DNA from 3 places in the Cupriavidus sp. NPDC089707 genome. Region 1 is predicted to be linked to each of the others. Evidence: predicted binding sites of a transcription regulator. Region 1 holds the regulator's gene; each other region holds the start of a gene.
The links. The regulator sigma-54, encoded in region 1, starts transcription at its own class of promoters, with help from an activator protein. The targets are predictions, from matches to a motif close to TGGCANGNAANCTGCTTT.
Positions count from the first base shown of each region.

Region 2: a site for sigma-54 is predicted at 6,097-6,114, ahead of urtA (urea ABC transporter substrate-binding protein). Genes of this name have one in related genera too.
Region 3: a site for sigma-54 is predicted at 6,365-6,382, ahead of ACIP1U_RS09290 (circularly permuted type 2 ATP-grasp protein). Genes of this name have one in related genera too.

Region 1 is NZ_JBIVHB010000001.1:69,601-79,850, forward strand. It holds gene ACIP1U_RS00360 (dynamin family protein) at 1-639, shown strand, start outside; gene mutY (A/G-specific adenine glycosylase) at 792-1,976, shown strand; gene ACIP1U_RS00370 (LON peptidase substrate-binding domain-containing protein) at 2,001-2,669, opposite strand; gene rapZ (RNase adapter RapZ) at 2,779-3,666, opposite strand; gene ACIP1U_RS00380 (PsiF family protein) at 3,791-4,123, opposite strand; gene hprK (HPr(Ser) kinase/phosphatase) at 4,331-5,302, opposite strand; gene ptsN (PTS IIA-like nitrogen regulatory protein PtsN) at 5,382-5,837, opposite strand; gene hpf (ribosome hibernation-promoting factor, HPF/YfiA family) at 6,205-6,555, opposite strand; gene ACIP1U_RS00400 (RNA polymerase factor sigma-54) at 6,604-8,082, opposite strand; gene lptB (LPS export ABC transporter ATP-binding protein) at 8,237-9,037, opposite strand; gene lptA (lipopolysaccharide transport periplasmic protein LptA) at 9,091-9,738, opposite strand; gene lptC (LPS export ABC transporter periplasmic protein LptC) at 9,866-10,250, opposite strand, start outside.
Region 2 is NZ_JBIVHB010000004.1:272,506-282,755, reverse strand. It holds gene cyoA (ubiquinol oxidase subunit II) at 142-1,104, shown strand; gene cyoB (cytochrome o ubiquinol oxidase subunit I) at 1,119-3,092, shown strand; gene cyoC (cytochrome o ubiquinol oxidase subunit III) at 3,098-3,739, shown strand; gene cyoD (cytochrome o ubiquinol oxidase subunit IV) at 3,739-4,113, shown strand; partial or broken gene ACIP1U_RS09830 (gamma-glutamyltransferase family protein) at 4,360-5,757, opposite strand; gene urtA (urea ABC transporter substrate-binding protein) at 6,168-7,424, shown strand; gene urtB (urea ABC transporter permease subunit UrtB) at 7,618-9,261, shown strand; gene urtC (urea ABC transporter permease subunit UrtC) at 9,261-10,250, shown strand, end outside.
Region 3 is NZ_JBIVHB010000004.1:154,127-164,376, reverse strand. It holds gene ACIP1U_RS09315 (TatD family hydrolase) at 1-51, shown strand, start outside; gene ACIP1U_RS09310 (DNA internalization-related competence protein ComEC/Rec2) at 123-2,555, shown strand; gene ACIP1U_RS09305 (MurR/RpiR family transcriptional regulator) at 2,552-3,502, opposite strand; gene edd (phosphogluconate dehydratase) at 3,760-5,655, shown strand; gene ACIP1U_RS09295 (gluconokinase) at 5,806-6,291, shown strand; gene ACIP1U_RS09290 (circularly permuted type 2 ATP-grasp protein) at 6,604-8,079, shown strand; gene ACIP1U_RS09285 (alpha-E domain-containing protein) at 8,144-9,097, shown strand; gene ACIP1U_RS09280 (transglutaminase N-terminal domain-containing protein) at 9,154-9,999, shown strand; gene ACIP1U_RS09275 (peptidase) at 10,131-10,250, shown strand, end outside.

The sequences.
Region 1 (10,250 bases):
CTGCGCGATGTGCGCCGGACCATGCGGGCCGCGCGCGAGCAGATGAAGGAACGCTTCTTCTCGCGCGGCCTGCGCGAGGACATGGATGCGCTGTTCGCCCAGCTCACCGCGCTGGTAACCGATGCCGACAACAAGATCGGCCAGCTGCACCAGCTGATCGAAAGCATGTACCGGCGCTTCAATGCCGAACACGGCTTCACGCTGCCCGCGCCGATGCAGTTCACCGCCGAGCGCTACGTGGCCGAACTGCAGGAAACGCTGCGGCTGGTGCATGCGCACTTCGGCACGGTCAGCATGCTGACGCGCTCGCGGCCGCAACTGGTGCAGAATGCATTCAGCACCATGGCCAGCCGCGTGCTGGAGAACTTCCGCGACCTGAACCGCGATATCGAAGTGTGGCTCAAGTCGGTGATGACACCGCTGGAAGCACAGGTGCGCGAGCACCAGAAGCAGTTGCGCCGGCGCGTCGATTCGATCGAGCGCATCCATGAAGCGACCGATACGCTGGAAAGCCGTATTGCACAGCTCGAAGAAGTGCTGAACGGGCTGGATGAACGCAGCGGGAAGATCGAGGGGTTTGCGCAGCGGTTGCTGCGGCCGGCGGCCGGGGCAGAGCAAGCGAGCCTGGCGGTGGCGTGACGGGAAGCGGCTGACGGGAATCGGTTTCCGGGCCGGTATATCATGTAGCGCCGCGCATAGCGGCGTTTTTTTTGCTGACAACGTTCGCATCCCCCGAGAGCGATGCAACGCCGGTCGTCAACGCTTACGCTTCACACCACTGGCCGTACCCCATGCCCCGCAAGTCCGCCCCCCGAGCCACCGCAGCCATCCCCGACGACTTCCGCGTGCCCCCCGATTTCGGCGCACGGGTCGTCAACTGGCAACGCGTCCACGGCCGGCACGACCTGCCGTGGCAGAACACGCGCGACGCCTACCGCATCTGGCTGTCGGAAATCATGCTGCAGCAGACCCAGGTCAGCGCGGTGATCGAGTATTTCCAGCGCTTTGTTGCCACATTGCCGACGGTGCAGGCACTGGCCGCAGCGCCTGCGGACCAGGTGATGGCGCTGTGGGCCGGCCTCGGCTACTACTCGCGCGCGCGCAACCTGCACCGCTGCGCCATGCAGGTGGTCAGCGAGCACGGCGGCGTTTTCCCGACCGATCCCGCGGTGCTGGCGACGCTGCCCGGCATCGGCCGCTCGACCGCGGCGGCGGTCGCCGCCTTCAGCGCCGGCGTGCGCTCGCCGATTCTCGACGGCAACGTCAAACGCGTGTTTGCGCGCTGCTTCGGCATCCATGGCCATCCGGGCGAGCGCGCGGTGGAAACGCGCATGTGGCAGCTGGCCGAGATCGCGCTGCCCGCAGCGGGCCCATGCCAGGCCGAAGACATGATCGCCTATACGCAAGGGCTGATGGACCTCGGCGCGACGGTCTGCTCGCGCGGCAAGCCGGCGTGCCTGGTCGATGCCGGCGCGTGTCCGCTGTCCGCCGACTGCGTGGCGCGCCGCGACGGGTTGACCGGCGTGCTGCCCACGCCAAAGCCGCGCGCCGCGATCCCCGAGCGCAACACGGTGATGCTGATGGTGCGGCGCGAGCGTGAAGTGTTGTTGCGGCTGCGCCCCGACAGCGGCATCTGGGGCGGCCTGTGGAGCCTGCCAGAGATGCCGGTCGAAACCGTGCCCTTCGATGCGGAAGCCGCCGAAGCCGCGGCGCTTGACTACGCCCGCGTCTACGGCGCCCCCGTGCGCGCCGCGATGGCGGGCGAACTGACCCATGTCTTCACGCACTTCCGCCTGTTGATCCGCGCGATTCGCGTCGATGTGGGGGCCGGTGACCTGATGGTGCAGGACAGCGCCACGGAAGCCACCACGGAAACCACGCAACGCTGGCTTTCGCTCGACGATCTCGATGCGCTGGGCACGCCCGCGCCGGTGCGCAGGCTACTGGAGGACCAGGCCCGCGGCGGCCTGTTCTGAAGGCTGAAGGCGGCTCCGCGCCGTTCAGACGATGTGGTTCTGTCGCATGTAGCGGTGCACGATCTCGATGCGCATGCCCGCATCGGGCAGCGCCATCAGCATCTGCTTGGCTTTCAGCGGCACCGGCAGCAGTTCGCACAGCCGGTTGGCGACCCAACTGGGGTCGTCCCACAGGTACGGCTCGTCGAACGGCATCCGGTCGGGCTGCTCCGCATGCAGCCGCGTCACGATCCGGCGCAGCGCGTCCAGGCATTCGCCCAGCAGTTCGAGCTTGCAGTCGATGATATCGGCGGGCAGTACTTCGGCACGCGCCACCAGCAGGCCGTCGTCGCGGGTCTCGTGGCTGATGATCTGGAAACGCTCGCGCCCGCGCGCGCGGATCAGCAGCACGCCGAGTTGCTCCATGTTGCAGTCTACGATTTCGGCCAGACAGCCGACTGTTTCCGGCACGGTAGCCTTGCCGGGCCGTGCCACTTCTTCGCCGCTCTCGATCAGGCAGGTGCCGAACGGCGTGCTGTCGCGCAGGCAGTTGCGCACCATGTCGACATAGCGCGCCTCGAACACGCGCAACGGCAGCCGGCCACCGGGAAAGAGCACGGTGTGCAGCGGGAACAGCGGGAGGTTGTCTAGCGTCTGCGGCTCGGGGTCGGACCCGGCGGACGTGGTGGGGCGGTAGAGGTCGGTGGAAGACATGCGGTGCCAGCGTGCATAAGGGGATGCAGGGGGGTGCCAGAATGCAGCAACGGCGCGCCGCCGGACCGTACACCGCGCTGCCGATGCCCGCAGGCACGCGCGCTTGGCGTCAGCCCGCCGGCGCGAGCTCTCGGTGTCTCACCAGCACATTACCATGCGCGCGGAAATAGTTGGCGAGCCTTTCCGCAATATAGACCGAGCGATGCTGGCCGCCGGTACAGCCGATGGCGACGGTCAGGTAGCTGCGGTTGTCGGCGATGAAACTCGGCAGCCACTTTTCCACATAGGCACGGATATCCTCGGCCATCGCCAGCACCATCGGCTGCGCCTGCAGGAAATCGATCACCGGCGTGTCGCGCCCGGTCAGCGGGCGCAGCGCCAGGTCGTAATAGGGATTGGGCAGCGAGCGCACGTCGAACACCATGTCGGCGTCGCTGGGCACGCCGTGCTTGAAGCCGAACGATTCGAACAGCAGTGTCAGGCGCTCGCTGTCGTTGCGGATCAGCTCCTTGATCCAGCTGCGCAGCGTATTGGTGCGCACATTGCTGGTATCGATGCGGTGCGCGGCCTCGGCCAGCGGGCTCAGCAGCTCGCGCTCCATTTCGATCGCTTCCATCAGCGCGGTGTCGTTGAAGGCCGGCTCGCCACCGGGGTTCACCACGCCACTATCGGTGCGGATCGACAGCGGATGGCGCCGGCGCGTCTCGGAGTAGCGCTGTACCAGCGCATCCGAGCTGGCCGTCAGGAACAGCACCTCGACCTGGTGCTCGCCGGCGAGCGTACGCACGGTATCGGGCAACTGGTCGAGCGACTCGCGGCTGCGGATGTCGGTGGCAACGCCCAGGTGCGTATAGCCCTGGCTGGAGAGGTAGCGGACCAGTTCTGGGATGAACTGCGCCGGCAGGTTGTCCACGCAGTAGTACCCCGCATCTTCGAGGACGTTCAGTGCGACGGACTTGCCGGAACCGGAAATGCCGGTGATGAGGATGATGCGCATAGCAACTGAAGCATAGCATCACGTGATGGCCGCGTCATGACAGCGGGACGACTGCTGACCCGGAAACAACGATGGCGAACCTCGCGGTCCGCCATCACTTGGCTTGCTCGGAAGAAGACCTGCCTCAGGCCGACTTCGACAGGCACTCCTTCATGTATGCCTTGTATTCGTCGCCCTTCTTGCCCTTGCCTTCCTTGCTGCAAGCGGCCATCTTTTCCTGCTGGGTCTTGGGCGCCGCGTCCGGCTTGGCCGACAGGCATTCCTTCATGAACGCCTTGCGCTCGTCCCCCTTCTTGTCGCCCGCCTGCGTATTGCAGGTCTTCATCCTTTCCTGCTGCGCGGTGGGCGCCTTGGCGGCGTCCTTCGCCGGGGCCGCCGGTGCCGACGCCGACTGGGCGAAGGCCACGGATGCCAGCAGCGGTGTGACCAGCGCGCACATCGTGATCAGTTTCTTCATGCTTGCTCTCCTTGGTGTGGAAAACATCACGGCCGCACGGTGCGAGTTACCTCGCGGCGGCCTTGGAATGGGCTCGATGCCCATTACAGCACAAAACGGCGCACTGGATGTCGGCGTTGACGGCGGGGGAGGCCGCTGTTGTAAGCAATTGAAAACGCGGGCGTGGGCAATCAGCCGCAATCAGCGCGATCAGCGCGATCAGCGCGATCAGAGCAGGCGGCCCTGGCCGCGCGAGACCGCATCGGCCTGCATCGCGGCGCGCTGGCGGTCCATGAAGTCACGCAGCGTGTCGATGCCGCGCAGGCGCAGGATGGTGTTGCGCACCGCGGCCTCGACCAGCACGGCGAGGTTGCGGCCGGCCGCCACCTGGATCTTGACCATATGGATCGGCAGGCCCAGCACGTCGAGGTATTGCGAATCGAGCGGCAGGCGCTCGAACTCGCCGTCGTTGCGGCGCACCAGCTGCACCACCAGCTTGATCTTCATTTTCCGGCGCACCGCGGTCTCGCCGAAGATGGTCTTGATGTCGAGCAGGCCCAGGCCGCGCACTTCGAGCAGATTCTGCAGCAACGGCGGGCAGCGGCCCTCGATGAAGTCCGGCCCCAGCCGTACGAAGTCAACCGCGTCGTCAGCCACCAGGCCGTGGCCGCGCGAGATCAGTTCCAGGCCCAGTTCGCTCTTGCCCAGGCCCGATTCGCCCATGATCAGCACACCCATGCCGAGGATGTCGAGGAACACCCCGTGCATGGTCACGCGCGGCGCGGAAATGCGCGACAGGTACAGGCGCAGGTGGTCGATCACCGCGGCGGACGACACCGGCGTGGTGAACAGCGGCGTGGAAGAGCGCGTGCAGCGCAGCTCCAGGTCCGGCGGCGGCTCCATGCCGTCGGCCACCACCAGGAAAGGCGGCTCCAGCAGGATTAGCTCGCCCATCTGGCGCTTGCGGATATCGTCGTCCAGCCGCTGGTAGTAGGTAATCTCGGGCTTGCCGAGCACCTGGATGCGGTTGGGGTGGATCAGGTTCAAGTGGCCCACCAGGTCCGCGGCGGAGGTGGCCTCGCGGGCGAATTCCACGTCGAAGGCGCGGTCCGCACCTTCCAGGCCGGCCACCCATGAGAGTTTGAGGTCGGCTGCGTTGTCGTCGAAGATGGACTGGGAGGTGACGCCGGTGAGTTCCATTCGGGTATGACGTGTGGGGCGGTGTGCCAGGCGCTGTGCCTGTCCGGTCTGTGCCGGCCCGTTCAGGACGATCGGTGAATCAGGGATGCCATTCGGTCAGCAGCTGGTGCACGGCTTCGGAAGTGGGCAAGGTGGCCAGCCCTTCGCGCATGTCGCGGTCCGATAGCAGCTGCGCGATCTCGGACAGGATTTCCAGGTGCTGCTGCGTGGCCTGTTCCGGCACCAGCAGGAAAATCAACAGCGATACCGGCTTGCCGTCGGGCGACTCGAACGGGATCGGCTCGGCCAGGCGCATGAAGGCGGCGAGCGGTTGCTTCAGGCCCTTGATGCGGCCGTGCGGGATTGCCACGCCGGCGCCAAGTCCGGTGGAGCCCAACGACTCGCGCGCGAACAGGTTATCCGTCACGGTGGCGCGCGCCACGCCATGGTTGTTCTCGAAAAGGAGCCCGGCCTGCTCGAACACACGCTTCTTGCTGGTGACGCTGACGTCGAGGGTGATATTGCCGGGTGGCAGCAATTTGGCCAAACGATTCATGGGCGATGCGCAGGATTTCAGTTAGCGGGCGGATCCGCCGTTCCGCAGGGCAGTGCGTGGCTCAGAGGCTGCCGGTCGCCGGCAACGCCGAGGCGTCCGGCCATTATAGAGCAGCGGCCTCCCTGTGATTGTGCAGCGCAGCGCCGCGCCTGTGGGCGTCCGCACCTCAACCGGGCGGGGCAGGATGCGGTTCTGCATGTATGGCGCAGCATACACCCTGCCGCGGCCATTGCGAACATTCCGTCTCAAACGGGTGACAGGCCTTTGCGCAGGCGCCACAGCGCCGCGGGCGCAAAAAAGCCGCGCAATGCGCGGCTTGCCTGTTCAGTTTTGATTCAGCAGCCCTCTGCGGAGCCACCGGGCATTCTCATTGCTGCATCTGCGCTGCGGCCATCTGGTACTTGACCGCTTCGCGGTCGTGGCCTTGCACGCGGTCCTTGTAGCGCAGTACCTGACGGTCCAGCTTGTCGACGAGTGCGTCGATCGCTGCATACAGGTCTTCATGATGCGCTTCAACGAAGATGTCCTTGCCCCTGAGATGTAGATTGATTTCCGCGTATTGCCGACGGTCCTTTTCCTTGTGGTTGTCGACAGAGAGCAGCACGCTAACGCCAATGACCTGATCGAAATGCCTGACGATTCGCTCCAGCTTCGTTTCCACGTACTCACGCAACGGCGGCGTGATGTCAAGGTGGTGTCCACTGATCTTGAAGTTCATAGCGCTTCTCCTTCTGAAAGAGCCTCACCAGGCAGGCGGTGGGCTCGGCTACAAAGACTTGCGGAGATTCACTGCGGGGATCTTCAGGGCTTCGCGATATTTGGCAACGGTGCGACGTGCGACAACGAAGCCTTGCTCACCCAGCAGTTCGGCGATGCGACTGTCGGAAAGGGGATTCCTCGGGTCTTCGGCTCCTATCAGTTGCTTGATCAAGGCGCGGATGGCCGTTGATGAAGCCGCGCCACCGGTTTCGGTGGACACGTGGCTGCCAAAGAAGTACTTCAGTTCGAAAGTACCCATCGGCGTTGCCATGTATTTATTGGTCGTCACCCGGGAGATGGTTGACTCGTGTAATCCCAGTGTATCGGCAATCTCCCGCAAAACCAAGGGGCGCATGGCGATTTCGCCGTGCGTGAAAAAGTTCTTTTGACGCTCGACAATGGCCTGTGAGACACGCAGGATCGTGTCGAACCTTTGCTGGATATTCTTGATCAGCCAGCGTGCTTCCTGCAGCTTCTGCTGCAGGCCCGCGGTACCCGACTCGCCCTTGGCGCCGCGCAGGATCTGCGCGTACATGTCGTTGATGCGCAGCCTCGGCATCACATCCGGATTGAGTTGCGCGATCCAGCCGCCGCCGCTCTTGCGCACGAACACATCGGGCACCACGAAGTCGGCCTCGGGGCGGCTGTATGCATGGCCGGGGTAGGGGGCCAGCGAGCGGATCAGTTCGTGGGCGGCCTTGAGTGCAGGCTCGTCTACCTGCAGGGCTTTTTTCAGGCGCGTGTAGTCGCGCACCGCCAGCAGTTCGAGGTGGTTGTGCACGATGTTCAGCGCCAGCTCGCGCTGCGGGTGCTGCAGCCGGCGCAATTGCAGGCCCAGGCACTCGGCCGCGTTGCGCGCGCCCACGCCTGGCGGGTCGAAGCTTTGCAGCAGCGTCAGCATCGCCTGCACTTCCTCGATCTCGAATTCGAGTTCTTCCGGCAGTTCGGCGCAGATCTCTTCGAGCGTCGCGGCGAGGTAGCCGTCGTCGTCGAGCGATTCGATCAGGAAGATGGCCAGGCCCTTGTCGCGCACCGAGATCTTCAGCGGCGTGAGCTGTTCCATCAGGTATTCGCGCAACGTGGGCTCGGCCTCGCGCAGCTGCATCGGCGTCTTCTCATCTTCGTCGCCTTGCGGGCGGCGGGCGAAGTCGTCCAGGCTCCAGTCGCCGCCGTAGTCTTCGCCGCTGTTGCTGTCGCCGTAGCTGTCGTCGTCGCCTGCGCTATCGGTGCGCGCCTCGCCGTTGCCTTGCGGTTCGGCTGGTGCCGGCGCCGGCGCGCTCTGCACGTTGACCGAGCCATCGGCGGCCACGCGCAGCGGGCTGTCGATCCAGTCGTTCTCGCGTTCGAGCAGCGGGTTTTCCGTGAGCGCCTGTTCGACTTCCTGCTGCAGTTCCAGCGTCGAAAGCTGCAACAGCCTGATCGACTGCTGCAGTTGCGGCGTCAGTGCCAGGTGCTGGGAGAGGCGGAGCTGTAGCGACGGTTTCATGCGACCTATTCTATGCGCATCTTTCCGTTGTTGGAACGGAAATTGCTATCGATGTCGCGGCTTGATCGACGCCGGCAGTGGGCGGCCCACATCCAGATCATGGGGCCGGTAGCAGGCAGAATCAATGGCCTGCCGCTGCGGGCAGGCGGGTACATCACATGCGGAAGTTTTCGCCGAGGTAGACGCGCCGCACCGATTCGTTGGCGATGATCTCTTCGGGCCGCCCGGCGGCCAGCACGGTGCCTTCACTGATGATGTACGCGTGGTCGCAGATACCAAGCGTTTCGCGCACGTTGTGGTCGGTGATCAGCACGCCGATGTTGCGCGCTTTCAAGAAGCTGACGATGCGCTGGATTTCGCCCACTGCGATCGGGTCCACGCCGGCGAACGGTTCATCCAGCAGGATGAAGCGTGGCGACGATGCCAGCGCGCGCGCGATTTCCACGCGGCGGCGTTCGCCGCCCGACAGCGACAGCGCCGGGTTGTTGCGCAGGTGCGCAATCTGCAGGTCGTCGAGCAGCGCGTCGAGCCTGCGGTCGATCTCGGCCTTGGCCAGCGGCTTGCCGTTCTCCACCTGCAGCTCCAGCACGGCGCGGATGTTTTCCTCGACGTTGAGCTTGCGGAAGACCGAGGCTTCCTGCGGCAGGTAGGACAGCCCCATGCGCGCACGCTCGTGGATCGGCAGGCCACTGATGTGGTCGCCGTCGAGCACGATATCGCCCTCATCCAGGTTCACCAGCCCCACGATCATGTAGAACGAGGTGGTCTTGCCCGCGCCGTTGGGGCCGAGCAGGCCGACCACTTCGCCGCTCTTCACGTCCAGCGAGACATCCTTGACCACTGTGCGCGAGCCATAGCGCTTCTTCAGGTGGCGCACGACCAGCGTGCTGCCGCCTTCGAGGACGGCTGTGGCTTGGACGGAAGGCTTTTCGGCGATGGTGGCGGTATCGGTCATTGGCACAGTCTGGCGTTCAGCGTTTCAGGCGGGGACGCGGTCCCCGCGAGGCGTCAGGGTTTGTTGGCGGGCGCGGGCGCCGGCTTCAGGTCCAGCGGCGAACCACTGCCCGAACCCTGCGCATTCGGGTCCTGCCGCGGCGACAGCACCGCGCGCACGCGGCCCGACGGATTGGCGGCCGAGGTGTTGTCGCCGCCGCCGGCAGCCGTGTAGAACTCCTTGCGGCTGTCGTAGGTCAGCACCGCGCCGCGGATCTCGTCGAGCATCTTGGCACCCTGCAGGCGCGCCATGCGCGCTTGGCCGATCAGCTTGGACAGCTCCTGCTTGCCGTCGTATTCGATGCGGTCGCCCCAGCCGTCGATGTACTCGTCGACGCCTTCGCGCTTCTGCCGGATATAGGCCTGCTTGCCCGGCTTGGAAGTGGCCACCGCGAACTGGTAGCCCTCGGGGTCGGTGCGCAGCTCGGCCGCATCCGACTTCAGGATCATCGTGCCCTTGGTCAGCACCACGTTGCCGGTCAGCGTATAGATCTGCTTGACGTCGTCGTAGCTGGCGTTGTCGGCCTCCAGCACCATCGGCTTGTCGCGGTCCGCGCGCTCGGCCAGCGCGGGCTGGGCCAGCAGCAGGCCGAAGGCCATGGCCGTGGCGAGCAGGGCCGGGGCGGCGTGTCGACGGGACGAAGTCGTCAGGGATGCAGTCATGTTGGCAGCTGTGGCTAGAGGGCGTGGTGGTGCGGGTTAGGCGGGTATTGCGTGCTTGCGGGTCTTGTGGGGCAGGCAGGGTGCGCAGCGGCATTGCCGTTGCCGGCGGCCGCCCGCGCGGGCCGGGTCAGGGCCCCGGCGTACGGCCAGGGGACGGCCCGGTGACGATGGTGCCGCGTACATTGCCGAGCAATTGTACTTCGCGGGTGACGTTGTTGAAGATCAGCCCGTTCGCGGTCATCACCGAGGGGCCGCGCGTCAGCTTCACCGGCTTGTCGGTCTTGACAATGTCGTCATTGACCAGCAACTGGAAATAGCTTGACGCGGCGGTCAGCTGCGGATCCTTGGACGGGTCGGCGCCCTGCTGGCGCAGCACATGGCCGTTGCCGTACAGGTCGATCACCGAGCCTTCCGCATTCATGCGGCCAAGGTCGGCCCGCGCCGTCACCGGCGGGCGATCCGGCTCATAGGCACGCAACGCGGGGCGAGTGACCTCGTAGGTCTGGTCGTCC
Region 2 (10,250 bases), on a different contig from region 1:
CGTTAGATTCGCCGCCCGACCGCAACGCCAGCTAAGGACACGTCCTTCCGGTTTTCCCATAGCCCCACGCCTCTTGCGCGAGCATCAGGCGGTTTAGCCACGCTTTTGCCCAAAGCGCGGTGTAACCAAACCAGTCGTGACATGAAGAAACCCATACTGCCGCGTTGGACGCGGTTCCTGCCCTGCCTCGGCCTGCTCCTGCTCGCCGGATGCAACATGACGCTGCTCGACCCGAAAGGGCAGGTCGGCGTCGACATCAAGAACATCATCCTGATCGCCACCTGGCTCATGCTGCTGGTGGTGGTGCCCGTGATCGTGCTCACGCTGGTGTTTGCCTGGAAGTACCGCGCGTCCAATACCAAGGCGCGCTATGAGCCGGACTGGTCACACTCGACCGCGATCGAAGTGGTGGTGTGGCTGATCCCGTGCCTGATCATCGTCGCGCTGGGCATCATCACCTGGAAGTCCTCGCACGACCTGGACCCGTACAAGCCGCTGGAATCGAACAAGAAGCCGGTCACCATCGAGGTGGTCGCGCTGAACTGGAAGTGGCTGTTCATCTATCCGGAACTGAAGATCGCGACCGTCAACCAGATCGCGTTCCCGGTCGACACCCCGGTGAACTTCAAGATCACCTCGGATTCGATCATGAATTCGTTCTTCATCCCGCAACTGGGCAGCCAGGTGTACGCCATGGCAGGGATGGAGACCAAGCTGCACCTGATCGCCAACCATGCCGGCTCGTATGACGGCGTGTCCGCCAACTACAGCGGCGGCGGCTTCTCGGGCATGAAGTTCAAGGCGGTCGCCATGTCGAACTACGAGTTCGACGACTGGGTCGCCAAGGTTCGCGCCTCGTCGACCGAACTGGGCGTTGAAGGCTACAAGACGCTGGCACAGCCCAGCGAGAAGGAGCCGGTCACGTACTACGGCAAGGTGGAAGACCAGCTCTTCCACAACATCCTGCACAAGTACATGGACCACAGCGGCACGGCAGTCGCCGCGGACGGGTTCAAGGGCGGCCCGATCTGCACGTCGCGCAACACCCTCGGCGAAGAGCAGTTGTCGATGACCACGCCGGCCAAGCTGGCGGCGGGCGCGTAATCCTGGGAGCAATGATGTTTGGCAAGTTGAGTTTGTCGGCGATTCCGTTTCATGACCCGATCATCATGGTCGTGCTGGCCGGCGTCGCCCTGGGCGGTGCCGCGCTGCTGGGCGCGATCACGTATTTCAAGAAGTGGGGCTATCTCTGGAACGAGTGGTTCACCTCCGTCGATCACAAGAAGATCGGCGTGATGTACTGCCTGGTCGCCCTGATCATGCTGCTGCGCGGCTTTGCCGACGCGGTCATGATGCGCACCCAGCTGGCGCTCGCCACCAATGGCGCCACCGGCGTGCTGCCGCCTGAGCACTACGACCAGATCTTCACCGCCCACGGCGTGATCATGATCTTCTTCGTGGCCATGCCGCTGATGACCGGCCTGATGAACCTGGTCGTGCCGCTGCAGATCGGCGCGCGCGACGTGGCCTTCCCGTTCCTGAACACGCTGTCGTTCTGGCTGTTCGTGGCGGGCGCCATGCTGGTCAACGTCTCGCTGGGCGTCGGCGAGTTCGCCAAGACCGGCTGGCTGGCCTACCCGCCGCTGTCGGGCCTGGACTACAGTCCTGGCGTAGGGGTGGACTATTACCTCTGGAGCTTGCAGATCTCAGGCCTGGGCACGCTGCTGACCGGCGTGAACTTCCTGGTGACGATCCTGCGCATGCGCGCCCCGGGCATGACCCTGATGCGCATGCCGGTGTTCACCTGGACCGCGCTGTGCACCAACGTGCTGATCGTGGCCGCTTTCCCGGTGCTGACCGTGACCCTGGCGCTGCTGGGCCTGGACCGCTACATGGGCACCCACTTCTTCACGAACGACGGTGGCGGCAACGCCATGATGTACGTGAACCTGATCTGGATCTGGGGCCACCCCGAGGTCTACATCCTGATCCTGCCGGCGTTCGGCATCTTCTCTGAAGTGATCGCCACGTTCTCGGGCAAGAAGCTGTTCGGCTACAAGGGCATGGTGTACGCGACCGCCGCGATCATGGTGCTGTCGTTCATCGTGTGGCTGCACCACTTCTTCACGATGGGTTCGGGCGCCAACGTCAACGCGTTCTTCGGCATCACCACCATGATCATCTCCATCCCGACCGGGGTGAAGATCTTCAACTGGCTGTTCACCATGTACCGCGGCCGGGTCCAGATGACCACGCCGGTGCTGTGGACGCTGGGCTTCATGATCACCTTCGTGATCGGCGGCATGACCGGCGTGCTGATGGCCGTGCCGGCTGCTGACTTCGTGCTGCACAACAGCCTGTTCCTGATCGCCCACTTCCACAACGTGATCATCGGCGGCGTGCTGTTCGGCTACCTGGCCGGCATTACCTACTGGTGGCCGAAGGCGTTCGGCTTCACGCTGAACGAGCGCCTGGGCAAGTGCGCCTTCTGGTGCTGGCTGGTCGGCTTTTACTTCGCCTTCATGCCGCTGTACGTGCTCGGCCTGATGGGCATGACCCGCCGCCTGAACCACACCGACAATCCGGCCTGGACGCCGTGGCTGTACCTGGCCGTGGTGGGCGTGGTGTTCGTGGCGCTGGGCATCTTCTTCCAGGTGCTGCAGATCGTGGTGTCGATCCGCGACCGCAAGAAGCTGGCCGACGTGACCGGCGACCCGTGGGGCGGCCGCACCCTGGAGTGGGCCACCTCGTCGCCGCCGCCGTTCTACAACTTCGCGCACACCCCGGTGGTGCGTGACCTGGACGCGTTCTCCGACATGAAGGCCCGTGGCGAGACCCTGCCGACCGAAGGCTACGAGAAGATCCACATGCCCAAGAACACGGGCGCGGGCTTCATCATCGGCGCCTTCAGCCTGGTGTTCGGCTTTGCCCTGACCTGGCATATCTGGTGGATGGCCATCGTTGGCCTGGTGGGCATGGTGTGGGCGTTTGTCCACCGCAGCAACGACGACCATATCGACTACTACGTGCCGGCCACCGAGGTCGAGCTGATCGAAACGCGCCATCTGCAGCGCATTGCTTCGCAGGCCTAACAACCATGTCGACTCAAGTCCTAGACCGCATCCCCGCGCAGGGCGCCTCGGCCCACGCTGACGCGCATGGCCATGACCATGCGCACCACGATACCAGTGCCAATACGGTGTATGGCTTCTGGATCTACCTGATGAGCGACTGCATCATCTTCGCCGGGCTGTTCGCCACCTTTGCCGTGCTGCGCGGCGAGCTGGCGGGCGGGCCGTCGGCGAAGGAGCTGTTCGAGCTCAACTACGTGCTGGTGGAGACCTTCATCCTGCTGTTCTCCTCGATCACGTACGGCATGGCGATGATCTCGCTGCAGAACCGCAGCCTCAAGCACGTGCAGACTTGGCTCGGCGTGACGTTCCTGCTGGGCGCGGCGTTCATGGCGATGGAAATCAACGAGTTCCACCACCTGATCGCCGAAGGCGCCGGCCCGGGCCGCAGCGCGTTCCTGTCGTCGTTCTTCACGCTGGTCGGTACCCACGGCCTGCACGTCGCCAGCGGCATGCTGTGGATGATCGTGCTGATGTGGCAGCTGGGCAAGAAGGGCATCACCCCGACGCTCAGCAAGCGCCTGATGTGCCTGTCGCTGTTCTGGCACTTCCTGGACGTGGTCTGGATCGGCGTGTTTACCGTGGTCTACCTGATGGGACATCTGTGATGGCACAACACAACGCACCGGCGGCGCACGGCGCCCATGACTCGCATGCCGCGCACGATTCGCATGGCAGCAGCACCCACGCCAGCTTCAAGGGATACGCGATCGGCTTCATCCTCGCGGTGATCCTGACCGTGATCCCGTTCAAGCTGGTGATGGACGGCAGCATGGACAAGGGCACGATCCTGTGGATCATCCTCGGCATGGCCGCGGTCCAGATCCTGGTCCACCTGAAGTACTTCCTGCACCTGGACACGTCGTCCGAGCAGCGCAGCAACGTGATCGCGCTGCTGTTCACGGCGCTGATCCTGGTGATCGTGGTGGCGGGTTCGCTGTGGATCATGTACAACCTGAACGCCAACATGATGCCGATGTAAGGACTGCGCTGTCCTGGCATCCTGGCATCGAAAAACGGGGCCCCGCGAGGGGCCCCGTTTTTTTTGCGAGATTGCATTCATGCCGCTGGCTTTCGCCCCTCTCCCGCAAGCGGGAGAGGGGCAGGGGGAGAGGGTCGGCGCTTGGCAAGCACGGTGGCGCTTCACTTCGTGGCAACGCCTGCCCTCTCCCCCGCCCCTCTCCCAGAGGGAGAGGGGAGGAAACACGCGTGGTTCAGGGTCTTGCCATCAAGGCTTGAACGTATCGCCCAGCACGACGCCTTCGCGGCGCGGGTCGGCGCCGCCCACCAGCACCGCCGAGCCGCCGATGGTGATGCGGATGATCGCGCTCAGGCCGCTCGACTGCGCGGCGGTGTTCACCGTGTGGCCAAGGTTGCGCAGGCCCTTGACCAGCGGGTCGTTATCGCCCGCCAGTCCGCCGGACGGCACGCTGAGGTCGACATTGGGGTGCTCGCCGCCGACGATCATGGCCGAGCCCGCGCCGTTGGAGCCGCCGAAGTCGATCATCGACACCGCCTGCTGCGCGTCCATGCCCCAGTCCAGCGCCGCCACCAGCGTCTTGGCCACGTACTGGATGATGGTGGCGCCGCCGGGCGAACCGGTGGTCATGTAGAAGTCACCGCGCGACCCGTCGGCATTGCGCTTGAACACCAGCGTCGGCGACATCGAGCTGCGCGGCCGTTTGCCCGGCTGCACGCGGTTTGCGACCAGTACGCCGCCCACGGCAGGCGCGGCGTTGAAGTCGGTCAGCTCGTTGTTCAGCAGGAAGCCGTTGGTCATGTGGTAAGACCCCAGCCCCGACTCGATGGTGGTGGTCATCGCCACCACGTTGCCGTACTTGTCGTGCAGCGACAGGTGGGTGGTGCCGCGCTCCTGCACGAACGACGGCGACAGTGGCACATCGCCGAGGTTGCCTGCGGCCACCGGCGTGGTCAGCACGCCGGTGGTGCTGATCAGCGCGGCGCGCTGGCTCAGGTAGGGCTTGTTCAGCATGGTGTCCCAGCTGCCACCCGGCAGGCCGATGAAATCGGTGTCGGCCACGTACTTGTTGCGGTCGGCATAGGCCAGGTGGCCCGCTTCGCCGAGCAAGTGCGCGCCCAGCACGCTGGGCCGGCCGCCATTCTGGTCGACCAGCGTGGGGCCATGGCTGGCCATGTCGAAATTCTCGACGATACCCAGGATCTGCGCGACTGCAATGCCGCCGGAGGAGGGCGGCGGCATGCCGCATATCTCGTACTGGCGATAGGTGGTGCAGACCGCCGTGCGCTTCCTGGCCTGGTAGTTGGCCAGGTCGTCCAGTGTGGTCACGCCTGGCGTGGTGTTGCCGTCATAGGCGGTCTGGATCTTGTCGACGATGGCCTGGGCGATCGGGCCATTCTTGTAGAAAGCATCGGCGCCGCCGGCTGCCACGGCAGTGAACACGCCCGCAAGCGCCGGATTCCTGAGGGTGGTATTGACCGCGCGCGGCGTGCCGTCAGGGTTCAGGAAGTAGGCGGCCATTTCCGGGTCGCGCTGGATATTGGTTACCGTGGCGGAGCCTGAGATAGCCGCCGCCATGCGGGGCGGGACCGCGAAGCCATCGGTGGCGAGCTTGATGGCCGGCGTGAACAGGTCCTTCCAGGCTATCTCTAAACGTAGGTTGGCCGCGAGCCTGTCTTAATGGACTGTTGTACCGATTTACAGTCATCCAATTCCGGATTAAAAGTTCGCTTACTTCCGCGCCGGGTGTCGCCATTGGCAAGCCGCACACCGTCCTCGCCGTCAGACCGGTGCGGGCAACACGACCGATTCTGGCGCATGGCCGCGACCTGCTCGCGGGCACCATGCACCGTCACTGCTCCCATCTCTCCTGTTGCACTGTCTCAGTGCCGACCTGCGCTGCACGCTCATGGTGCGCGAGGGTCCTCGCGGCCCGGTAAAGCCATGCGCGCCGCGCCTGGCGGGCGGGTTGCCGCCCGAAACCGGTGGCACGCTAGTTGCAAATGCATCACCCCGGGGAGCGTAGTCCCTACTAACACCACAAACGGGAGCTGCAAATGCAACGACGTGACATGCTGAAGTTGTCGGCCATCGCCGCCGCGGCAATGATCGGTACCAGCCCGCTGGCCATGGCGCAGTCCAAGGAACCGATCAAGGTCGGGATCCTGCACTCGCTGTCCGGCACGATGGCCATCTCGGAAACGTCGCTGAAAGACGTGGCCCTGATGACCATCGACGAGATCAACAAGAGCGGCGGGGTGCTCGGACGCAAGCTCGAGCCGGTGGTGGTGGACCCTGCCTCCAACTGGCCGCTGTTCGCGGAGAAGGCGCGCCAGCTGGTCAGCAAGGACAAGGTCGCGGTCACCTTCGGCTGCTGGACCTCGGTGTCGCGCAAGTCGGTGCTGCCGGTCTATGAAGAGCTGAACTCGCTGCTGTTCTATCCGGTGCAGTATGAAGGCGAAGAGATGTCCAAAAACGTCTTCTACACCGGCGCCGCGCCCAACCAGCAGGCCATCCCGGCGGTGGAATACCTGATGAGCAAGGAAGGCGGCGGCGCCAAGCGCTTCTTCCTGCTGGGCACCGACTACGTCTACCCGCGCACCACCAACAAGATCCTGCGTGCCTTCCTGAAGAGCAAGGGCGTTGCCGACAAGGACATCGAAGAGGTCTACACCCCGTTCGGCCACAGCGACTACCAGACCATCGTCGCCAATATCAAGAAGTTCTCGCAGGGCGGCAAGACTGCGGTGATCTCGACCATCAACGGCGATTCCAACGTGCCGTTCTACAAGGAGCTGGGCAATGCCGGCCTGAAGGCCAAGGACGTGCCGGTGGTGGCGTTCTCGGTGGGCGAAGAAGAGCTGCGCGGCATCGATACCAAGCCGCTGGTCGGCCACCTTGCGGCGTGGAACTACTTCATGTCGGTCAAGAATGCGCAGAACGACGCCTTCAGGAAGCAGTGGGCGGCCTGGGTCAAGGCCAACAACCTGCCGGGCGGCGACAAGCGCGTGACCAATGACCCGATGGAGGCCACCTATGTCGGCATCCATATGTGGGCGCAGGCTGTGAAGAAGGCCGGCACCACCGATACCGACAAGGTGCGTGCGGCCATGTATGGCCAGACCTTCAAGGCGCCGGACGGCTTCACGCTGACCATGGGCGAGAACCACCACCTGTACAAGCCGGTGATGATCGGCGAGGTGAAGGGCGATGGCCAGTTCTCGGTGGTGTGGAAGACGCCGAAGGCGGTGCGCGCGCAGCCGTGGAGCCCGTTCATCTCGGGCAATGAAGGGAAGCCGGACAAGGTGATGTAAGCCCCTTCTGCTTGCCACCACGCGGCTCCCCTCTCCCGCTTGCGGGAGAGGGGCTGGGGGAGAGGGCGGGCGCTGGCAATTGTGATGGCGTTACTTCCTCATAGATTCCGGCCCTCTCCCCCGACCCCTCTCCCGCGTGCGGGAGAGGGGAGCAGACAATCAGCTCGCATCATTCCTGCCATCGCAAGCTCCTATGCGCAATCCCTTATCCGTTCGAGTCGTGCCCTGGCTGCGCGCCCTGCTCGCCGCGCTGCTGCTGGCCTCAGCGCCCTGGGCGGCAGCGCTGACGCAGGCCGACCTGAAGCCGCTGGCCGAAGACGACTTCGACGCCAAGACTGCCGCGTTGTCTGCGTTGACCAAGGCATCGCCTGCCGAAGCCGGCCCGGTTTTGAAGGCCCTGCAGGACGACATCCTGCAATATGCGCCCTCGGTCGGCATGGTGCGCCAGGATGGCGACAAGGTGGTCGATGCCATCACCGGCAAGCCGGTCACCGTCAAGCCGGACGAACTCGAATCCCTGACCCTGAACAACAGCCTGCGCGCGCTGGTCGACAGCGCCGCCAGCAGCCTGCTGCTGCAATCGCCCGACATCGCGGTGCGCGCGCAGGCCATCGGCACCTTGCGCGACCAGCCGGAAAGCGCCTCGCTTGCCGCCGTGGAAGCCGCGCGCAAGGCCGAGGCCGATGCTGGCCTGCGCGCCAGCCTGGACGTGATCTGGGCCAACCTGGTGCTGGCGGAGCCCGCAGATGCCGCGGCGCACGATGCCCGGCTCGAAGCGATCCGCATCCTCGCCAGGGACAGCAACCCGCAGAGCCGCCAGAAGCTGGCGCCGCTGGTCGAGCGCGACAGCGCCGGCAACTACCGCGAAGCGGATGCCGACGTGCGCCTGGCCGCGCAGCAGGCGCTGGACCAGCTGCGCAGCGACCAGCGCCGCGCCGAACTGACCGGCAATCTGTTCGCCGGCCTGAGCCTGGGCAGCGTGCTGCTGCTGGCCGCACTGGGCCTGGCCATCACCTATGGCCTGATCGGCGTCATCAACATGGCGCACGGCGAGTTCCTGATGATCGGCGCCTATGCCACCTACGTGGTGCAGTCGCTGTTCCGTGCCTATGCACCGGATGCGTTCGCGTGGTACCTGCCTGCGGCGCTGCCGGTGTCGTTCCTGGCAGCGGCGGTGGTGGGCTTCGTGCTGGAGCGGCTGGTGCTGCGCCACCTGTATGGCCGCCCGCTCGAAACGCTGCTGGCCACCTTCGGTATCAGCCTGTTGCTGATGCAGGCAGTGCGCACGCTGTTCGGCGCGCAGAACGTGGAAGTGGCCAATCCCGGATGGATGAGCGGTGGCTTCGAATGGATGCCGGGACTGGTGATCCCGTACAACCGCGTGGTCATCATCCTGTTCGCGCTGGCCGTCGTGGCGGTGGCGTGGGCGGTGCTCAATCGCACGCGGCTGGGGCTGTTCGTGCGCGCCACCACGCAGAACCGCACCATGGCGGCGTGCGTCGGCGTGCGCACGTGGCAGGTCGACAGCTACGCCTTTGCCTTCGGCGCCGGCATCGCCGGGCTTGGCGGGTGCGCGCTGTCGCAGATCGGCAATGTCGGTCCCGACCTGGGCCAGGCCTACATCATCGATTCGTTCATGGTGGTGGTGCTGGGCGGGGTAGGGCAACTGGCTGGCACCATCGTAGGTGCGTTCGGGCTGGGCATCATCAACAAGTTCATCGAGCCGTTCTATGGCGCGGTGCTGGCCAAGATCTTTGTCCTGGTGCTGATCGTGCTCTTCATCCAGAAGCGGCCGCAGGGACTTTTCGCGCTCAAGGGGCGCAGCGCGGAGGCATGATGCAGCGATTCCAGTCGAATTCTTCCGTGTTGCCCTTCCGGCTTGCCGTACCCGAGCGCCAGTCGTTGTTCTCGCCGCGCGGCTGGATGGCGCTGGTGGCGCTGACGGTGATCGTCGGCATCGGCGTGCCGGTATGCGCGCTGCTGGTGCCGGAGGGTCATCCGTTGCACCTGTCGGCGTATGCGCTGACGCTGGTCGGCAAGATCATGTGCTTTGCGCTGGCCGCGATCGCGCTCGACCTGGTGTGGGGCTACTGCGGCATCCTGAGCCTCGGCCATGGCCTGTTCTTTGCGCTGGGCGGCTATGCCATGGGCATGTACCTGATGCGCTCGATCGGGCGCGAAGGTGTGTACAAGAGCGACCTGCCGGACTTCATGGTGTTCCTCGACTGGAAGGAGCTGCCGTGGTTCTGGCACGGTACCGACCACCTTGGCTACGCGCTGCTGCTGGTGGTGCTGGTGCCGGGCGTGCTGGCGTGGCTGTTCGGCTTCTTTGCCTTCCGTTCGCGCATCAAGGGCGTGTACCTGTCGATCATCACACAGGCGATGACGTATGCGGCCATGTTGCTGTTCTTCCGCAACGAGACCGGCTTCGGCGGCAACAATGGCTTCACCGATTTCAAGCGCATCGCCGGCTTTGCCATCGCCGCGCCGCAGACCCGCACGGCGCTGTTCGTGCTGACCTTCCTGGCGTTGCTGGCCGGCTTCGTTGCCTGCCGCTACATCGTCACGTCCAAGCTGGGCCGCGTGGTGACCGCGGTGCGCGATGCCGAGATGCGCGTCATGTTCTCCGGCTACAACCCGCTCGGCTACAAGCTGTTCGTGTGGACCTTCTCGGCTGTGCTGTGCGGCATCGCCGGCGCGCTGTACGTGCCGCAGGTCGGCATCATCAACCCGGGCGAGATGTCGCCCGGCAACTCGATCGAAATGGCGGTGTGGGTTGCCGTGGGCGGGCGCGGCACGCTGATCGGGCCTGTCGTTGGCGCGTTC
Region 3 (10,250 bases), on a different contig from region 1:
TTCGCCGAATCCATGGCACCGGCCGGACACACAACTTCCACGACATCCTGACAACCTGACAAGCTTTCCGCTGCGTCGCGCGGTTACAACTCTGGCTGTGTGCAATCAGCCGGGGAGGTGCCGTGCGCGTGTTCGTGTTGGCGTTCGTCGCGGGATGCTGGGTGCTGCAGCAGCAGGCAACGCTGCCGCGTCAGGACGTCGTGCGCATGGCCGCCGCCGGACTGGCGCTGGCTGGCATTGCAATGCTGGTGTGTGGCAGGCGTCTGCATCCCGCGTGGCGAGCCCTTGTGCTGGCCGTCCTGGCCTTTGGCGCCGCGATCTGCTGGGCGGCATGGCGCGCCGACATGCGCTTGCGCGACTGGTTGCCTGTCCCGCTTGAATCGCGCGATCTCGATGTGCAGGGTGTGGTTTCCGGATTGCCGTCCGAATCAGCGGGCGGCGTCCGCTTTGCCTTGGCCGTCGAGCGCGCCATGCCGGATGGGCCGGATGAACCGGGGGCGAATTTACCTGGCCGGTTGCTTCTCCACTGGCGCGACGCGCCGCCTGACCTGTACCCCGGCCAGCGCTACACCCTGACCATACGCCTGCGGCGCCCACGCGGACTGGCCAATCCCTTCGGCTTCGACTATGCCTACTGGCTGCTGGCGCAGGGCTATGGCGCGACAGGCTACGTACGACGCGCACATGGTCCGCCGCAGGAAGCAACTCGGGAACGGCTCGCATGGCGCATCGAAGCGTGGCGCGCGGCCGTGCGCGATCACCTGCGCGCGGCGCTGCCGGCCGATGCGCGCTATGGCCCAGTGCTGATCGCGCTGGTGATCGGCGACCAGCGCGGCATCGATACGGAGGACTGGCAACTGTTCCGGCGTACCGGCATCAGCCACCTGGTCAGTATTTCCGGTTTGCACATCACCATGATTGCGGGCATGGCGGGGTCGCTCGCCGGGATGCTGTGGCGGCATTCGTTCGGGCTCGGGCGCAGGCTGCGCCGCCCGTTGCCGCTATGGCTCCCGGCCAGGCACGCGGCGCTGGCGGCGGCGGTGGCCAGCGCGCTGGTGTATGGGCTGCTGGCCGGTATGCAGATCCCGGCATTGCGCACCGTGGCGATGCTGAGCATAGCCGCGGTGGCGGTATGGGGCGCGCGCGCGCCGCCGGCCTCGGTGGTACTGGCCTCGGCCGCGCTGGCGGCATTGCTGCTGGATCCGTGGGCAGTGATGTCGCCCGGTTTCTGGCTGTCTTTCGGCGCGGTGGCCGTGATCTTCTACGCTGCCCGGTCCGAACGCGGCCGTTCGCCGGAAGGCCGCTGGCAACGCTTGCGATCCGCGCTTGCCGCCGCTGCGCGCACGCAATGGGCGGTGACGGCCGGGTTGGTGCCGCTGACGCTGCTGATGTTCCAGCAGGTGTCGGTGGTGTCGCCGCTGGCCAATGCGGTCGCCATTCCAGTGGTCAGCCTGCTGGTGACGCCGCTGTCGCTGACTGCAGCCGCCGTGCCGGCCAGGCTGGCCGTGCCATTGCTGGCCGTCGCGCACCAGGCGATGGTGTGGCTGGCGGCGCTGCTGGGCTGGCTTTCCGGCCTGCCTTGGGCCATGTGGGAAGCGCCGGGCTCGGGCCCGTTGCCGTTGCTGCTGGCCGGGCTCGGCATTGCGCTGTTGCTGGCGCCGCCGGCCAGCGCCGTGGTGCGCCTGCACGGCGGCCTGCTGGTGCTGCCGCTGCTTTTAGCGCGCGGGCCGCCAGTGGCGCATGGCGAGTTCCGCGCGGTGATGCTCGATGTGGGGCAGGGAACCGCGGTGCTGGTGCAGACGCGCGCGCATGCGTTGCTGTACGACGCGGGGCCTGGCTATGCATCGGGCGCCAGCGCGGGTGCGCAGGTGGTAGTGCCACTGCTGCGTGGCCTGGGCCTCGGCCGGCTCGACCACCTGATGGTCAGCCATGAAGACGCCGACCATGCCGGCGGTGTGGCGGACGTGGAAGCGGCGGTGAGCATTGCGGCACGCAGTACCGGCGCGCCACCGGACCATGCCCTGCTCGGGCCGGCGCCATCTGGCTGGGCGCCGTGCGCGGCCGGGCAGCAATGGGACTGGGAAGGCGTACATTTCACGGTGCTGCATCCGCTGCCATCGCAATCGCAACGGACGGCGATCGCCAGCAATGCCCGCAGCTGTGTGTTGCTGGTGGCAACCGCGCGGCATCGCCTGCTGCTGACGGGCGATATCGGCGTGGCCGAGGAGCGGGCGATGATAGACAGGTTGCCGCCGGAGGCGCTGCGTGCCGACGTCATGGTGGCGGCGCACCACGGCAGCGGCACGTCGTCCGGTGCGGCTTGGCTGGAGGCGGTGCGGCCCCAGGCAGCGGTATTCCAGCTTGGCTATGCCAACCGCTACCGCCACCCGCGTGCCGACGTGTGGGAACGCTACGGGCGCGCCGGCATCGCGCGCTACCGCACTGACGAAACCGGCGCGGTGACCATGGCCACTGCGCCGGCGGGTTATGCGCTGTCGGTGTTTCGGCAAGCCGAGCCGCGCTATTGGCGCGCCCGGACGGATGCGCCGCGCTAGCGGGGCTTGCGGCGTCGCGCGCGGGTGGCCGCCGGGGGAGGCTGCGTGTCCCCGGAATCCGGCTGGGCCGTGGCGCGGCCTCGGGCAGGCGGCAGCGTGCGTGCCGGTTCGGCGCCCGCGATGCGGCGCTCGCGCAGGTGGGCCTTGGCGCGCTGGAGGCCGGCGGCGACCGATTCCGCGCGCTCCAGCGCCACGCCTGCGGCCAGCACGTCGCCAAGCACGAGGTGGCTGATGCGGGAGGTCATCGGCGTATAGACCTCGCTGTCTTCTTCGACGTCGGAGAACACGCAGATGTCGGCCAGCTTGGCCAGCGGCGAGCCGCTGTGGGTGATCGCCAGCACGCTGGCGCCGCTGCTGCGCGCCAGCGTGGCGGCGGTCAGCATGTCCCAGGTGCGGCCGCTGTTGGACACCAGTACCGCCACGTCGCCGGCGCCGAGCAGTGCTGCGGACATGCTGAATACATGCGGGTCGGAATAGGCGACGGTCGGGATGCCGAGGCGGAAGAACTTGTGCTGGATGTCGAGGGCGACGATGCCGGAGTTGCCGCAGCCATAGAACTCGATGCGGCGGGCGCGGGCCAGCAGGTGGATGCCGTGTTCGATCTGATCGGCCGACAGCGCGTTGCGCACGCTCATCAGCGTGGCGATGGTGCGGTCGAACACCTTGCCGGCGATGTCGGCGGGACGATCGTGAGCCTCAACGTCCTGGTGCACGAAGGGCATGCCGCCGCCAACGTTCTGTGCGAACTGCAGCTTGAACTCGCGGAAACCATCGTAGCCCAGCGCGGCGCAGAACCGTGCGATGGTGGGCTGCGACACGCCTGCGCGCTCGGCCAGTTCGGGCATCGACAGGCGGATCACGGCGGCGCCGTGCTCGGCGACGTAGTCCGCCAGTCGGCGTTCGGATGGGCGGAGCGTGTCGTAGACGGCAAGGATTCGGTCGCGCATGGCGGCGGGCGGATATCAGGTTGGTTCGGGATTCTTTGAATGTAGATATTCTACATCCGTTGGCGCGGCATCATGCCCGGAATCGTGCATGCCTGGCTGTCAGGGTTTGCCCGTAACCCGGGAATCTCAGCAGGTTCTGGCGCCATTGTGATGCATGGTCCAGTCGACGGCGGCATTGCTATCGGTAATAATGTAGAAAATCTACACGCGATCGCGCCGCTTTGGTGCTACACCCCGACAAAAGGAACGTCTCCGCCATGCCTATTGCCGTCCATGCCGAGTTGTTGGCCGTCACTGAACGCATCGTTGCCCGCAGCCGCGCCAGCCGTGCCGCCTACCTCGCGCGATGCGAGCGCGCGCAAGCCGAACTGGGACCGCTGCGCGGCATGTCCTGCGCCAATCTGGCGCACGGCTTCGCCGCGTTGCCAGCCAACGACAAGCTGAAGCTGCGCGTTGACCATGCGCCCAACCTCGGCATCGTGAGCGCGTACAACGACATGCTGTCGGCCCACCAGCCCTATGAGCGCTACCCCGGCGTGATCCGCGAAGCCGCGCGCGCGGTCGGGGCCGTGGCGCAGGTGGCGGGTGGCGTGCCGGCGATGTGCGATGGCATCACGCAGGGCAATGCGGGCATGGAGTTGTCCCTGTTCTCGCGCGATGCGATTGCCATGGGCACGGCTATCGCCTTGTCGCATAACACCTTCGATGCGGCGCTGATGCTGGGCGTGTGCGACAAGATCGTGCCGGGCCTGCTGATGGGCGCGCTGCAGTTCGGCCACCTGCCGGTCGTGTTCGTGCCGGCGGGCCCGATGGCCACCGGCCTGTCCAACAAGGAGAAGGCGCGCGTGCGCCAGCTTTACGCCACCGGGCAGGTCGGCCGCGATGCGCTGCTCGAGGCCGAATGCCAGGCCTACCACGGCGCCGGAACCTGCACCTTTTACGGCACCGCCAACAGCAACCAGTTCCTGATGGAAATCATGGGCCTGCACCTGCCCGGCGCGGCCTTCGTACACCCGGACAGCGGCCTGCGCGACGCGCTGACGGCCGCGGCGGCTCAGCGCGCGATCGCACTGAGCGCGCGCGGCAGCGAATATCTGCCGCTGGCGCGCATCGTCGACGAGCGCGCCGTGGCCAATGCCATGGTCGGCCTGCTGGCGACGGGCGGTTCCACCAACCACACCATCCACCTGGTGGCGATGGCGCGCGCGGCCGGCATCATCATCGACTGGGACGACTTCGACCACCTGTCGCGCATCACGCCGCTGCTGGCGCGGGTGTATCCGAACGGCTCCGCCGACGTCAACCACTTCCATGCCGCCGGCGGCGCCGGGCTGATCATCCGCGAGCTGCTGCAGGCCGGGCTGCTGCACGAGGACGTGCAGACCGTCGCGGGCCCGGGCCTGGCACGTTACACGCAGGAACCGGTGATGAGCGATGGCGTCCTGCAATGGCGCGAAGGGGCGAAGGCAAGCGGCGACGCCCAGGTCGTTGCCAGCGCCGCGACGCCGTTCTCGCCCGAAGGAGGGCTGCGGCTGATGCAGGGCAACCTGGGCCGCGGTGTGATCAAGGTCTCGGCCGTGGCGCCTGAGCACCGCGTAGTCGAAGCGCCGGTGCGCGTCTTCGATGCGCAGGAAGCGCTGCAAGCGGCGTTCGAGGCCGGCGAACTGAACGGCGACCTGGTCGCCGTGGTCCGCTTCCAGGGTCCGAACGCCAACGGCATGCCCGAACTGCACCGTCTGACGCCGGTACTGGGCGCGCTGCAGGACGCCGGCCACAAGGTGGCGCTGGTGACCGACGGCCGCATGTCGGGCGCATCGGGCAAGGTGCCTGCGGTGATCCACGTCGGCCCTGAGGCACTGGCTGGCGGCGCGCTCGCCCGCGTGCGCGACGGCGACCGCATCCGCGTCGACGCGGTGGCCGGCGTGCTGCAATGGCTGGGCGACGAGGGCGAGTTCGCGGCGCGCGAGCTGGCGCCGGCCCCGGCCGACGATTTTGCCCGGTTCAGCCTCGGGCGCGGGCTGTTCGGCTCGTTCCGGCGTCACGCGCGCATCGCGGAAGAGGGGGGCAGCGCACTCGATCTGTCCGAAGCGGATGCCGACGCCGCGCCAGGCGCATCCGCGGCTGCCGTGGCGGCGCAAACCGTCGCACAATAGCCTCACTTACTAGCCTCACTCAGCCCGCCGTTGGCGCCGGCGCGGCAACGACGGGAGCGGGCCGCAGGCAGCGACTCCAACCCGAAAGCAAGACAGCAACACAGCAACACAGCAACACAGCAACACGATACCAAGACCGACGGAGCAGACATGATCTATATCCTGATGGGCGTTTCCGGCAGCGGCAAGACCACGGTCGGCCAGCTGCTGGCGCAGCGCCTGGGCTGCGGCTTCCATGACGCGGACGAATTCCACAGCGAGGCCAACAAGGCCAAGATGCACGCGGGCATCCCGCTGACCGACGAAGACCGCTGGCCCTGGCTGGCGGCGATGCGCGCCGCCATCGACACGGCGCGCGCCGAAGGCCGGACCCACGTGTTCACCTGCTCGGCCCTGCGCCAGGCGTACCGCGACCGTCTGACGCCTCCCGACGGCGGCGTGACCTTCGTCCACATGAAGGGCGATGCCGCACTGATCGCCGGGCGCCTGTCCGCCCGCACCGACCACTTCTTCAACCCCGAACTGCTGCAGAGCCAGTTCGATACGCTGGAAGCGCCGCGCGACGCGCTGGAACTCGATATCCGCCAGCCGCCCGAAGTCCTGGTGGACAGCATCCTGCAGGCTCCCGCGCGCTGAGTTTTTCGTCCGCGCTCGTCCGCTCCATTCCATGACGGCCGTCAGCCCCGCTGGCGGCCGTTTTTGCGTGCGCTGGCAGACATCTTGCTAGTTCACTTTCCGTGCCGGCCACGAATCGCCCGCTTGCGGCTTTCTCCGGTACAGGTATGCTGAAAGGGCCAGTGACTCGACAGCATCGCCGCGCCAAAGCCATCGGAGACCATCCCGAACAACGCGCGGTGGGCTTGTGGCAGGACAGCCAGGTCAAACCAGGGCGGCCGGATGCGGGCAAGTGGCAGCACCCGACGCCCACTATATGGAGGAACGGCCATCATGGCGGGGCGGTTTTTCGACGAGATGCTGGACTGGCGCGCCGACGGGGCGCCCACGGTCATCCAGGCAGGGCAGGCATTGCCCGACGGGGCGGTACGCCCGCATTACCGGCATTTCGCAGATTGGCTGGCGCGGCAGTCCGGCAGCACCATGGACAACAAGCGGGCCGAGGCGGACCTGATCTTCCGGCGCGTGGGCATTACCTTTGCCGTCTATGGCGACAAGGATGAAGCCAACAGCGGCACCGAGCGCACCATCCCGTTCGACGTGATCCCGCGCATCTTCCCGGCCAGCGAGTGGGCGCTGCTGGAAAAAGGCCTGCGCCAGCGCGTGGCCGCGTTGAACCGGTTCATCCACGACATCTACCACGGCCAGGACATCATCCGCGCCGGCGTGATCCCGCCCGACCAGATCTACAACAACGCCCAGTACCGGCCCGAGATGCTCGGCGTCAGCGTGCCGCACGACATCTATGCGCATGTCGCCGGTATCGACGTGGTGCGTGCCGGCGAGGGCGAGTTCTACGTGCTGGAGGACAACCTGCGCGTGCCCTCGGGCGTGTCGTACATGCTGGAAAACCGCAAGATGATGATGCGGCTGTTCCCGGACCTGTTCGCGCGCAACCGCGTCGCGCCGGTGGCCCACTATCCGGACCTGCTGCTCGACATGCTGCGCGGTGTATCGCCGCAGGCGATCGCCGATCCCACGGTGGTGGTGCTGACCCCGGGCATGTACAACTCGGCGTACTTCGAGCACGCCTTCCTGGCGCAGCAGATGGGCGTGGAACTGGTCGAAGGCAGCGACCTGTTCGTCGAGGACGACCACCTGTTCATGCGCACCACGCAGGGGCCGCAGCGCATCGACGTGATCTACCGGCGCGTCGACGATGACTTCCTCGACCCGCTGGTGTTCCGGCACGATTCCGCGCTTGGCGCGGCCGGGCTGCTGTCGGTCTACCGTGCCGGCAACGTGACCATTTGCAATGCGATCGGCACCGGCGTGGCGGACGACAAGTCGATCTATCCGTACGTGCCCGACATGATCCGCTTCTACCTCGGCGAGGAGGTCATCCTCAGCAACGTGCCCACGTATATGTGCCGGCGCCCCGACGACCTGCAATACGTGCTCGAGCATATGCACGAGCTGGTGGTCAAGGAAACCCACGGCGCCGGCGGCTACGGCATGCTGGTGGGACCGGCCGCGACGCGCGCCGAGATCGATGCCTTCCGCGAGGTGGTCAAGGCCAGGCCCGAGCAGTACATCGCACAGCCGACTCTGGCGCTGTCGACCTGCCCGACTTATGTGGAATCGGGCATCGCGCCGCGCCATATCGATTTGCGCCCGTTCGTGCTGTCGGGCAAGGAGGTGCGCATGGTGCCCGGCGGGCTGACGCGCGTGGCGCTGCGCGAAGGTTCGCTGGTGGTCAATTCCTCGCAGGGGGGCGGCACCAAGGACACCTGGGTGCTCGAACGATGACGACGACAGCCCATCACGCGACCGAGACCGGCAACAACCCCGCTGCCTTGCGAGGAGAGCCCACATGCTGAGCCGTACCGCCGACCACCTGTTCTGGATGGCCCGCTACACCGAGCGCGCGGAAAACACCGCGCGCATGCTCGACGTCAACTACCAGACCTCGCTGCTGCCGCAATCGGCCGAGGTGGCCGAGCAGGGCTGGTGGGCCATGCTGGATATCTCGGAGCTGACGCACGCCTTCGACCACAAGTACGGCTTGCTGTCGCGCGACGACGTGATCGATTTCATGGTCCGCGACATGACCAATGTGTCGTCGATCATGAGCTGCCTGCGCGCGGCCCGCGAGAACGCGCGCGCGGTGCGCGGCTCACTGACCACCGAAGTCTGGGAAACCGTCAACACCACCTGGCTCGACGTGCAGCGCATGATCGCCGACGGGATGCTCAGGGAAGACCCGTCGCGCTTCTTTGAATGGGTCAAGTTCCGCTCGCATTTGGCTCGTGGCGTGCAGTTCGGCACCATGCTCAAGGATGATGCCTTCCACTTCATGCGGCTGGGCACCTTCCTGGAGCGCGCCGACAATACCGCGCGGATCCTCGACGTCAAGTTCCAGGCCTCGGGCAGCGACAACGGCGATGCCAACCGCGAGCAGAACGACTTCTACCACTGGGCAGCGGTGCTGCGCTCGGTGTCCGGCTTCGAGGTCTACCGCAAGGTCTACCGCGCGGTGGTCACGCCGCAGCGCGTGGCCGAACTGCTGGTGCTGCGCCCCGACATGCCGCGCTCGCTGGTGTCGAGCATGGACGAGGTAGTGACGATCCTGGCCATGGTGCGCAACCAGCAGTCGGCGGAGACCGAGCGGCAGGCTGGTAAACTCCACGCCGACCTGAAGTACGCGCGCATCGACGATATCTTTGCCGTCGGCTTGCACGCGTACCTGACCAGCTTCCTGGAGCGCATCGGCGATCTCGGCAATGGCATCAGCCGGGATTTCCTGGTGCCGCTGCAGGCGGCCTGACATGGGCACGCCGGTGGCGACCATGTGCTGCCGCCGCCGCGCCGCGCCCTGATACCGTGAAATACAAGATCCATCACCACACTGTCTACCGCTATGCCGAGCCCGTGCGCCGCAGCGTGCACGAACTGCGGCTTGAGCCGCGCTCGGGCCCGCTGCAGACCGTGCACAGCTGGCAACTGAGCACGCCGGGCAACCCGTCGGCGGCGCGCGACGGCTTCGGCAACATCGTGCACAACTTCACCGTGGCGGGCCCGGCGGAAACCATCGCTATTGAAGCCAGCGGCGAAGTGGAAGTGCTGCCGCCGCATGGCGACCTTGACCGCGACGGCCACCATGCCTTCTGCGATGCGCCGCCGGCCGGCGAATCGCGCGTGTCGCCGCTGTACTTCCTCGGCAGCACGCCGCTGACCACGGCGCCGCGCGAGATGCAGGCCTTCGCCGCGCCGTTCCTGGCCTCGGGCCACGAGATTCCCGCGCTGCTGGCACTGGCCCAGGCCATCGGCGAACGCGTGCGCTACAAGCCCAACACCACCGATGTCGGAACTTCGGCCGCCGAGGCGTTCGGCCTGGGCAGCGGCGTGTGCCAGGACCAGGCGCAGGTGATGGTGGCGGCGTGCCGCGCGCTCGGCATCCCGGCGCGCTATGTGAGCGGCTACTTCTACGATCCCGCCGCCACCGAACTGGCCAGCCATGCGTGGGCCGACGTTTGCCTGGACCCGCAACGCGAGATCTGGTGCAGCGTCGACATCACCCACGGCTGCCTCACTGACGAGCGCCATGTCCGCCTTGCCGTGGGGCGCGACTATCAGTCCGCTGCACCGGTCCGGGGCATCCTGGAGGGCGGTGCCGGGGAGACGCTCGAAGTCAATGTTTTGATCACGCCGCTTGCCGACCCGGCCTAATTCCCGGTCGCGCCAATTAGGTGCCACATTCCAGAACCGGCACCGACATGCGGCAGCGGCGCTAGAATCCGTTAATGCAGGCCTCCGGCCGGCCACTCCCGGCCGTCCCACAAGAACACCAGAACAAGACCATGACGTATTGTGTAGCCATGCGGCTCGACGCCGGCCTGGTATTCCTGTCCGACTCCCGCACCAACGCCGGAGTAGACGCCATCTCGACGGCACGCAAAATGACGGTGTTCGAAGAGCCC